DNA from 2 places in the Peribacillus sp. Bi134 genome. Region 1 is predicted to be linked to the other one. Evidence: riboswitches for the same ligand, from Rfam matches in the RefSeq annotation. Region 1 holds a riboswitch; the other holds the start of a gene.
What was found. Region 1 has a riboswitch for cyclic di-AMP ahead of LQ188_RS26130 (cation:dicarboxylase symporter family transporter). Riboswitches for the same ligand answer to the same signal wherever they lie in the genome.

Region 2: another riboswitch for cyclic di-AMP. It lies ahead of LQ188_RS21005 (APC family permease); the one in region 1 lies ahead of LQ188_RS26130 (cation:dicarboxylase symporter family transporter).

Annotation. Positions count from the first base shown of each region.
Region 1 covers NZ_CAKKLN010000019.1:7,624-13,100, forward strand. The annotation lists gene LQ188_RS26125 (efflux RND transporter periplasmic adaptor subunit) at 1-1,102, shown strand, start outside; cyclic di-AMP (ydaO/yuaA leader) riboswitch at 1,304-1,451, shown strand; gene LQ188_RS26130 (cation:dicarboxylase symporter family transporter) at 1,623-2,882, shown strand; gene LQ188_RS26135 (class I SAM-dependent methyltransferase) at 2,942-3,685, opposite strand; gene LQ188_RS26140 (hypothetical protein) at 3,900-4,682, shown strand; gene LQ188_RS26895 (hypothetical protein) at 4,811-4,942, shown strand; gene LQ188_RS26145 (D-alanine--D-alanine ligase) at 5,065-5,477, shown strand, end outside.
Region 2 covers NZ_CAKKLN010000009.1:153,634-159,110, reverse strand. The annotation lists gene LQ188_RS21010 (RhaT/GlcU family sugar-proton symporter) at 9-863, opposite strand; gene LQ188_RS21005 (APC family permease) at 1,126-2,952, opposite strand; cyclic di-AMP (ydaO/yuaA leader) riboswitch at 3,091-3,237, opposite strand; gene LQ188_RS21000 (GtrA family protein) at 3,584-4,039, opposite strand; gene LQ188_RS20995 (glycosyltransferase family 2 protein) at 3,999-5,021, opposite strand; gene LQ188_RS20990 (DUF6044 family protein) at 5,037-5,477, opposite strand, start outside.

The DNA of each region.
Region 1 (5,477 bases):
TCAAACAAATGGGGTAATTAAACCTGTAGAAGAGTATGATATCTATTTTGACACCAAGAAAAATGATTTTAAGAAATTCCTTGTTAAAGAAGGCGATGAGATTACGGCTGGCTCCTCGTTGTTTGAGTATACGACGACCGAACTTGATGCTCTTAAAGCGAACTTGGAAGCGGAGAAAACGGCAGCTGAGGGAGAAATTGCAGGTATTGAGGAATACATAGGGAAGTTGAGGTCCTATCAAGGGACCATGACCAGTAATCCTGAAAAAGCAACCATTGATGAATCGGTGGAAAAAAACTTGAAAATTGATATAACAACAAGTTCCTCAGATCTTATTAAAAGTAACATTGAGCAAGAAATGTACAAGCAGGAACTGGAAAAAAACAGCTTGAATGAAAAAGTGAAAATGCTTGAAGCTAAAATAACTTCAATTGAGGAGCAGTCCAGTGCGATCGTGTCAACGAGTGAGGCTGATGGTGTAGTTAAAAATATCAATAAAAACCTGAGTAATCCCATTATATCCATCGTTTCAACAAATATGGCAATTGAAGGGGATTTCTCTGAAGAGGAAATGAAAAAGGCTGAAGTGGGCATGACTATAAAAGCAAGTTCCTCTGATTCAAAAAAGGCATTGAAAGGGACGATAGGTCGCATCCATTCCTATCCCGCTGAAGAGCCGTCATTAAAAAAGGATAACAGATTTCCATTTCAGGCACTAATCGAACCGGAAGGTGAAGAAACGGAAGCTTTGTTGGTGGGATCCAAAGTGAATCTTACTGTAATAACCAATGAGAAAGCCGGTGTACCCTCAATTCCTATAGAAGCCATAAAAAACCATAAACAGCCTTATATTTACAAATTGACTAAAAATGGCTATGTGGATAAACATTACATTACAAAAGGGCTTAAGGCTGAAGGGAAGCAAGAAATCATAAACGGACCGTCGGTAGGTGACGTCATTCTAATGGAGCCGGATGTGTCGAAGAACCATTCTTATTTCATTACCCCAATCCAATTTGGAAAAGTGAAGGCAGCAACTTATAAAAAATTCACCTCTAGGGAAAAAGTAAGATATCTGTTACTTGGCGTATTGGAAAAATAACCGCTTCTTTCATCAAGAGAGGTGATGTCAAATTAGTGATTAATTATATATCAATATAACTTATATTATTAAAAATCGGGAAGAGTAATTATAGATACAATAGTCTCTAATGCAGAATATTCAGACATATTTAAAGATTTTTTCTAGAACTAATGCGAATAAATATTTACAGATTATCATTTTTAGTATAATATTTTATTATAAGTTAACTCGCTTAATCTTATTCCAAGAACGGGGGACCCATTTTTGTGGATTTTATCCGCTAGGGGTGAATTCAGAAATGAAAGGGCATTTGTGTTTCCAATTCCTAACCCGACAGCTAACCTCGTCAGCGTCTTTAAGGGAACATGTGTGAATATTCACGCCAATAAGAAATCGACACATGAAGTGTCTTTTTTTTCGGCGTAAAGACAGAGTTTTTCAAAAAAGAAAAATTACTTTCTTTTATTAGTATCTTGTTTCCCTTACCGAGACAAAAATGTTTTTGCATCAAAGACTTTATGGAAGGTGAGGAAAGTAAATGAAGAAATTCAAATTAAGTTTAGCTAGCCAAATTTTCATTGGTTTAATTTTAGGGATTATCGTTGGTGCCATTTTTTATGGTAGTGAGACGGCCCAAAACTTTTTACAGCCATTCGGAGACATTTTCCTACGAATGATTAAAATGATTGTAGTACCAATCATTGTGTCAAGTCTTATCGTTGCAGTTGCAGGTGTAGGCGATTTAAAATCAGTAGGTAAACTTGGAGCTAAATCAATATCATACTTTGTTGTAGTAACTATGATAGCGATTGCTGTTGGTTTAATTTCAGCGAATATCATCCAGCCTGGTGTTGGTGTAAATATGGACAAGCTAGAACAAACTGATATTTCTACCTATGTTGATACAGCAGAAACTAAGCAACATGAATCGTTCGTAGATACAATCGTTCACATTGTGCCATCCAATCCAGTTAAAGCCATGGTAGAAGGCGATATGCTAGCGATCATTTTCTTCTCCGTGTTGTTTGGACTTAGTATTGCGGCCATCGGTGAAAAGGGTAAACCAGTATTCCGTTTCTTCCAAGGTGTAGCTGAAGGAATGTTCTACCTAACTAACATGGTCATGAAATTCGCTCCTATCGGTGTATTTGCACTAATCGGTGTGACGATCTCCAAATTCGGTTTGGAATCTTTAATTCCGTTAGGAAAGTTAGCGCTTTCTGTTTACGGAACAATGATTTTCTTTGTAATAGTCATTCTTGGTCTTATTGCGAAATTTGTCGGATTCAATATCTTTACGTTGATTAAACTTCTAAAAGAAGAATTGATTCTTGCTTTCTCTACTGCAAGTTCAGAAGCGGTTCTTCCTAAGATCATGGAAAAAATGGAAAAAGCGGGATGTCCGAAACATATTGCTACATTTGTTATTCCGACTGGATATTCTTTTAACCTTGATGGTTCTACATTATACCAAGCGTTAGCAGCTATCTTCATCGCTCAAATGTACGGAATCGATTTAAGCATGTATGAGCAAATTACGCTAATGCTAGTGTTAATGATCACATCCAAAGGGATTGCGGGTGTACCAGGTGTATCTTTCGTAGTTCTTTTAGCGACATTGGGAACTGTCGGTATTCCTGTTGAAGGTCTAGCATTCATTGCCGGTATTGACCGTATTCTTGATATGGGACGTACAGTAGTAAACGTTATCGGTAATTCACTTGCGGCAATCGTTATCTCTAAATGGGAAGGTCAATTCAACCCGCCTTCCAAAAAAGAATTAGAACAAGTTTCTTAATACAAAAAATCCAGAGTGAAATGTCACTCTGGATTTTTTTTGAATTAAAATGCGCTTCCTTACTTTTGGACGATCCAGAAGCGGCAATCGGAAGAGAAAGCGATGACATCATCATTTTCATGGAATAATTCACTTCGATAAAAGCTTTCGATAACTTTGAACCGTGCTTCTTCCAGGCATTCAAGTACTTCAAGTTTAGTTGGGATATGTAGGTAAGTATCTTCTTGAAGCGTCTTTCCGGATGTGAAAATATCCCCGAGTTCATAAAGCCTCTCATCTTGTTTACCAACACACCAAATCATTTCCTCTTGCTCCCAGAAGTTCAGGTAATTTTCGTTTTTATCACGGTCATGTGTTGTGAAAATGAAGAGCCCTTTAGGTTTTAAAATACGGTTGATTTCTTTTAAAGCCAATGTGCGGTTTTTTCGCTGGGGAATTTGCATTAAACCATTAAAAGCGAAGATTGCTTTATCGAATGATGAGTCGTTGAAAGGGAGGTCGGTTGCATCGCCAAGGATAAAGGGTATGTCCAGGTTATATTCATGGGCTATTTTTTCGGCTTCATAAAGCATGGCAGGAGTCAGGTCGATTCCCGTTAGATTTTGAAATCCTTTTTTATATAGTGCGAAGGTGGTCCTTCCTGTACCGCAACCGATATCAAGGATTGCATCTTCCTGATTTAAATATTTTTCGAATGCATATTTCTCTGATTGCCACAGACCTATTTTTTTAGTTGCATCAGCATAGACGGAAACGGCTCCATGAAAAGAATTAATGATAAAACCTTTTTCAATTTTATCCATGATTTAATCCTCCAATCCTTCATTCTTACTATAATATGGATACTTTGAGCTAGTCGAGTGTGTCCCTTAACATTTGGGTTAATATGGAGTACATGTTTCGCATTATTCACATGGTGCTGATGATGATTAATATTGGGGGTTATATAACTTACGTGAAAACCCAAAAGTTTGGTAAAATAATATTATTGATTAAGAGCTCGGAGGGGGTCAGGTTATGAAGAATGATAGCAATGATATCTTATATATGTATATGCAGGCTTCTGAACGGTTTGTCCTTTTTAATGGACTCAATTTTCGTGAATTCGTCTATTCGCTGCCATATACGTTGGATTCCATCTTATTATTGAAACATGAATTCAATGGCGGGGAATACAATTTGAATGTCCTGCTAGAGAGTGCTTCATCTGAAGATATTGCGAAGCTCGTTAAAGAAAATGTCCGGGCATATGGAGATTTCTGTTGGATCGATTTTGAAGAAAGAGAAGGGTTGGATGAATTGGATGGAAGGGAAATAGCGGAACTATTATATTTAGGGCATGCAAAAACTCATCTGGATCCTCCATTTTTCCGTAAATTGAATAATCAATTTGTGTACCTTGCCCAGGATGATGGCTGGTTCAATAAAATTTATTTTCGTTCTCTTTCGACATATTATATGATGTTAGGAAGCCTGATTCCGCTAAAGCTGGAGCTTTTAAAAGTAGAGAGGACTTGGCTTGGAATCAGAAAGAAAAGAGAGCTGACGGCGATTCCGGCAGAAATCATTGCTTCCTTGGCTCATATTCTGGCAGAGGGGCTCGTTTTTTCCTTTCGGCATGTTAAGTATACAAGAACAAAGATTGAGATACCGGCATGGGTTGTAGGGGATTATTTAAACATGGATGAAATGCATGATGACTTTTCAGATAGAGATATTAAGGAGCCAGATGCCTTTATTACCTTCAATCGAAAAGAAAGGGTATGGGAAAGCGTTATTAAAAATACATCATTCTCCTGATTATCCCAACTTCCGAGGTTCGTGGCTTGGATTATTTGACACTCTTGAAATTTTTCAGGTGTAAGACTTACCATCTCATGCATAAAAGATAAGAGAGGGCGGCGCGCAGGGTGTGGCGGTTTTAACCTGTGTTCCGCCTAATAGTAATCATTGGAAAAGCGCCAATGATGGAAGTTTCGCTTTACCCCGCATTAACAGGCTGTAAGGGAAGCGGCGGCAATTGTAATGAAAAAGAAATGTGGTGGGTCAACAGCCTGTAAATGCCCGATTGGCTCAACTAACCATCATTGGAAAAGCGCCAATATGGAAGTTTCGCTTTAACCATTTTAGTGTAAAGTGATACAATGAACATGGTTAAAAGAATATTGGAGGGTAATAACTCATGAAAACTAAACTTGGTTTGCTTTATGGTGGAAAATCTGCGGAGCATGAGGTTTCTATGCAGACGGCTTTAGCGGTCATTAAAGCTCTCGATTTAGCAAAGTTTGATATATATCCGATTTACATAACAAAAGAGGGTTCATGGATTAATGGACCGAAGTTAACAGGACCTGCCGAGAGTGTGGAGGCTTTGACATTTACATCGGATAAATCTAGCTCGCCTCTTGCCTTGCAGGCACATTCAACTGATGAAAATAGTGAATCAACAGGGTATGACGTGATTTTCCCATTGCTTCACGGACCGAATGGAGAAGATGGGACCGTGCAAGGGATGCTGGAACTATTGAACCTTCCTTATGTAGGGAATGGCGTTTTGGCTTCATCAGCAGGAATGGATAAGGTCATCATGAAAAA
Region 2 (5,477 bases), on a different contig from region 1:
CCCTCCAATTAACTTTTTGCCATCCCGAGCATAATCCCAGCAATGATGATCAAGATAATTCCGATTATGATTCCAATTAGTTGGCGTTTCGTTTTCTTTTCACGTAAAATGATGATCCCGCCGAGAGTTGAGATGACAATGCCCATTTGCGAAAGGGAAAAACTAGTGGCCACTCCCACACGGGGCTGGGATATGAATAAAAACATATTCCCTGCAGCCCATATCAATCCCGGAATGATATTGCGAATCGTATATTTATTAAACGGTTTATGTTTAAAAGTCAATAACAGACCGCCTATCACCATCCCTATCGCTTGAGGGAACAATGCTGACCATCCATCAACATCGAAAAGACGGGCCACGACCACATAAACCAAATAACCGAATGTCGAGATGAGGAGAATAACAATTCCTTTCTTCAAGTTTCCCGATTTGCCCTCTTTTGATTCTTTATCCTCCAGTGAGGTCAAGACGATTCCTATAATAATGAAAACTAATGCCAAGACGCCTAAAATGATCGCTTTCATTGTGGACCATTCGTTAAAAACGATGACCCCGAATAAAGTCGTTGAAATGAGCTGCATTCCAGTAGATATCGGCATCGTTTTGGATACTCCCATTAAATCAATGCTCTTAAGCTGATTAGCTTGTCCAACGGCCCAAAACAATCCGGAGACAACCCCGACTCCAAACACGAGAAATGACAACTTAATATCGGCAAAAATATAAACACCTATTGAAAAAATCAATGCGCCAATGGTTGTACCCAGTGTTTGACTATATGGCCCACCCCCGAGTTTCACATTAAATAAAACGATGCTTCCCCAGAATAGTGCCGGCAAGAGAGCTAATAATATATCCATATTCAACCCCCATATATGTAAGTTCAAAGCTAATAAATTTCATTTTGTCTTCTTTTTAATATGTTCGCTTTATTTGAATTGACCCTTGGTAATTTTATGAAGTGTTTTTGCGAAAATAGTGTTCAACACAAAGAAAGCTTCCGATGCTAATAAATCGGGAGCGTTTAGTTGGAGAAAAGACAGCTGTACTGCTGTCTTTTTTTATAAGATTATAAAAAAAGCAAACCTTATGCAGGTTTGCTTCCAGTTATAGATATGGAACTTATTTCTTCAAATGATATGGCACTGTCGTAACAACCACATTTCTTTTATAAAGTAAGTAGGCGCGAATCAGTAAACTTGATTGATTATGAAGTATATTGTGCCAGCCCTTCTTCGGAATGAATTGGGGGATGACCACCGTAACTTTATAATTGGATTCACTCGCCTTATGTTCAACTGTATCCACAAATTTAGTTAGTGGCTGAATGATACTTCTATAATAAGAATTCAGTGTAACGAGCCTGACATCCGGCTGCCACTTTTTCCACTTTTCTCCGAATTTCTTTTCATCTTCTCTTTCAAAAGCAACATAAACGGCAATGACCTGATTTGCTGAGAGCGATTTTGCATAATTTAAAGAGTTCTCAACCACATGAGTTATACCTGCCACAGGTACGATAATGATATTTCCTTCAATTGGTAAGATCGGCTCGCATGTTGTAATCCTTAGTTGGTCACCAACTGCTTCATAATGCTTTTTAATCCGATGAAAAATTAAAATGATGATAGGTAAAAAAATCAAAACAGGCCAAACCTGAGTAAATTTGGTTAAAAAGAATATCATCGTGACGATAAAGCTAATTATGGCACCAATTGAATTTATGGTTAATTTCATCATCCAGCCTTTTGGCTTTTCGCGAACCCATTTAACGATCATGCCAGTCTGGGACAACGTAAATGGAATGAATACCCCTACCGCATAAAGCGGAATGAGATTTTCAGTATGTCCTTCAAATGCGACAATCAAGATGATGGATGCAAGTCCCAGTATGATGATTCCATTGGAATACCCTAATCGGTCCCCTCTGATCGTAAACGCCCTTGGTATGAATTTATCCTTCGCAAGATTTACCGCAAGCAGAGGGAAAGCCGAATAGCCAGTATTGGCCGCAAGTATCAAGATCAGGGCAGTCGTACCTTGAATGAAGAAATACATGAAATTCCGTCCAAAGATCTCTTCAGCAATCTGGGAGACGACCGTTACCTCTGCGCTGGGAACAATGCTTAAATAATAGGCTAAAAATACGATTCCCGAAAATAATACAGCTAGCAATGAACCCATCGCTATTAAAGTTTTCGCAGCATTATTCGGGGCTGGATCTTTAAAGTTCGGGATTGCATTGGAAATTGCTTCTACTCCTGTCAAGGCGGAGCTTCCTGATGCAAATGCTCTTAGCAGTATAAATAAACTGATGCCCGCTACCGGAGTCCCGATTGATGTGTGCAATTCAGGTGAAACTCCTCCTGTTAAAATCTTGTAAATTCCAACACCGATCAAGATGAACAAGGCTAAAACGAATAGGTACACCGGATAGGCCAAAACAGAGGCTGACTCCGTAACCCCCCGAAGGTTCAGGATTGTAAGTAGAATCACGAATATGATGGCAATGACGACATTATAGGAATGCAGGCCAGGAAAAGCGGACGTGATTGCATCCGTACCTGCAGAGACACTTACAGCCACAGTTAATATATAATCTACCAATAAAGATCCTCCAGCTATCAACCCTGGATTGACTCCTAAATTGTTTTTTGAAACCACATAGGCCCCCCCGCCATGCGGATAAGCGAAAATGATTTGTCTATAAGACAAAATCAAAGCAGTTAAGAGGATCAATACTCCGATCGCGATAGGGATGGAATACCAGAATGCTGCAGCACCGACCGTGATCAGGACGATCAATATTTGCTCCGGCCCATATGCAACCGAAGACAAAGCATCAGAAGATAATATCGCCAAAGCCTTTGTTTTGTTAAGCTTTTGTTCACCAAGTGCATTTGACTTTAAAGGTCTCCCAATCAAGAACCTCTTTATAGAAGATAACATCAAGATTTCACCACCATAGTTAATTTATAAGTTTATGTTACCCAGCTGTAGCAAAAAACTAGACGAAACACAAAAATGCCTACAAGTCATAGCTAAATAGACCTGTAGACATCAATTTTTTTGTCTAACAAGCTCCACCTTCCTTCTCATATAACGCTTACGAGGTTAGCTGTCGGATTCGGACCTAAGAGTAGCCCTACCTTTTTAAAAAGGATTCACCCCCTGGATTGTAAACAATCCCAATAACGGGTCCCCCGCACCATAAGGTTTAAGCGATTTAGAAATATGAAACTGTTGATTATCATACTCCCGTGAAATGGAAATGTAAATGAAAATTTTGCTCAAAAATAAATAATTCTTTGTAAGTGAGGTTTTGTTCTTGGCTTATATAACATAAGTCATGCAATGACATGATTCGAAGGTAGGAAAGGAGGTAAGTAAAGGTCAAAATCCAGGGGCCAATTAACAAAAGGTGGTCCGAAAAGGAAAAAAATCACCTTCATGAAGAATGCGATGAATTAACCAGATCTGCCCCAGCTCGGATCGTCATTAAAAGGGTAAACTTGCATTAAATATCAAATTCCGCTTTTATTCCCGTCCAATAGGGGCACTATTCCACTGATTCACCTAATTAGTTCCTTCCTTCTTGAATTGGTCTCAGATTGCTTTTTTTAAAGACAAAGTATTTCTGGCCAATATAGTTAAGCACGGTATAAAAGATTGTTCCTATGAGAACAGCCAAATTTTGTTGTATGGATAAATGGACGGATCCTTCCAGTGATTCCGCAATGGCTTGGCCTATAGAATAAGCGGCGGAATAACAAATAAGGATGACGCAAAAGAAACGGGCAACTCCTCGCCGCCATTCTATATCACTTTTAAAGGTAAAAGTCCTGTTCAAAAGAAAACTCGTTACAGCTCCCGTTCCATTGCCGAAAAAGGTGGAGACCCAGTATGATAATTCAAGAACATTCATAAGAAAAAGCATGATGGAAAGTCCAACCGCTGTATTGACTATTCCAACCAATAAAAAGCGGATAAAGGAGTTAGTGTGTTTTAGATAGTTTTTCAATACTGTTCCGTTCATTGTCTAGTTGCTCCCGTTTTTTTAAATCGAGCGGATTAAATAAATCAAGATCAACAATATATTTAGGCCGGCGTTTGGATTCATTATAGATTTTTCCGATATATTCCCCTATCAAGCCGACAGCAATCAACTGCAGTCCGCCGATCAACCATATGGAGGTGATTAATGAGGTCCAACCAGTTTCGGTCTGCCCATAAAACTTTAACCATAAAAAGTAAGACCCAAAGAGTAAGCTAATGAAAAAGGAAAGACATCCTAGCCATAATACAAGCCGGATCGGTGTAACTGAAAAGGAAGTAATGCCATCAAGCGCAAAAGCAACCATCTTCTTAAATGGATATTTCGTTTCCCCAGCCAATCTTTCTTTTCGGTCATAATAAACAGAATCCGTCTTAAACCCAATAAGCGGGACAATCCCCCTTAAAAAGAGATTCGTTTCATCAAATCGTTCCAACTCCGCGATCGCCCTTCTGCTCATCAGCCTGAAATCGGCATGATTATAGACAAGGTTAACCCCCATCTTGTTCATCAATTTATAAAAACCAGTTGCAGATGTTCGTTTAAAAAATGAATCAAGGTCCCTTTTCTGGCGGACACCATATACGATTTCACATCCTTCATTGAATTTCCGAATGAATTCAGGGATGACTTGAATATCATCCTGTAAATCTGCATCAATGGAAATCACACAATCCGAGGCTTCCTTGGCTGTAAACAATCCTGCCAGGAGTGCATTTTGATGTCCTGCATTCCGGGAAAGCTTTAGCCCGCGAACCAATTCATTATTGATCGTTTCCTTATAAATGATCTTCCAAGTTTGATCTTTGCTTCCATCATCAACCAGCAGGACTTTACTTTGACCAGAAACAACGTTTTCTTCGACTAATCCCCTCATCAATCCACAAAGCTGGGAAATGGTATCCTGCAAAACGCTTTCTTCGTTATAACAAGGTACAACAATCGTTACTATCGGTGAATTCATTCTATTCCCCCCTTTTCACATGACTCTGTATAAATGAATTTTCCATTTGCTTCCTTTCTTTGTGAAAACCCCATCTAGCACCAATCCATTCTCCTTCGCGTTGTTGATTGGGATGGCAGAAAATATATATTTGCCACCTAATCCTTTAAAGGCATCCATATTAAGATCCAAATTTTCCAGCTCTTTCTTCGAGCCTTTCTTGAACATATAATGCTTCCCAAGCTCATCGGTAAATAGGTAACAACGTCCTCCCCATTCATCAAAGTAGATTCTGATGTTTTTATTCTTAGCCAATTCGTTTTCAATTATTTGACGAAATTGATGTTTGTAAGAAAGCGGATAGAAATTGTTATAGCTATCGAGCGTGTAAAATCCATTAAATTGTGCGATTGCAGGATGCAGCCCTATGCTAGCAACACGATACTCTTCCTGTGGAAGGTCAATATGATCTTTTAT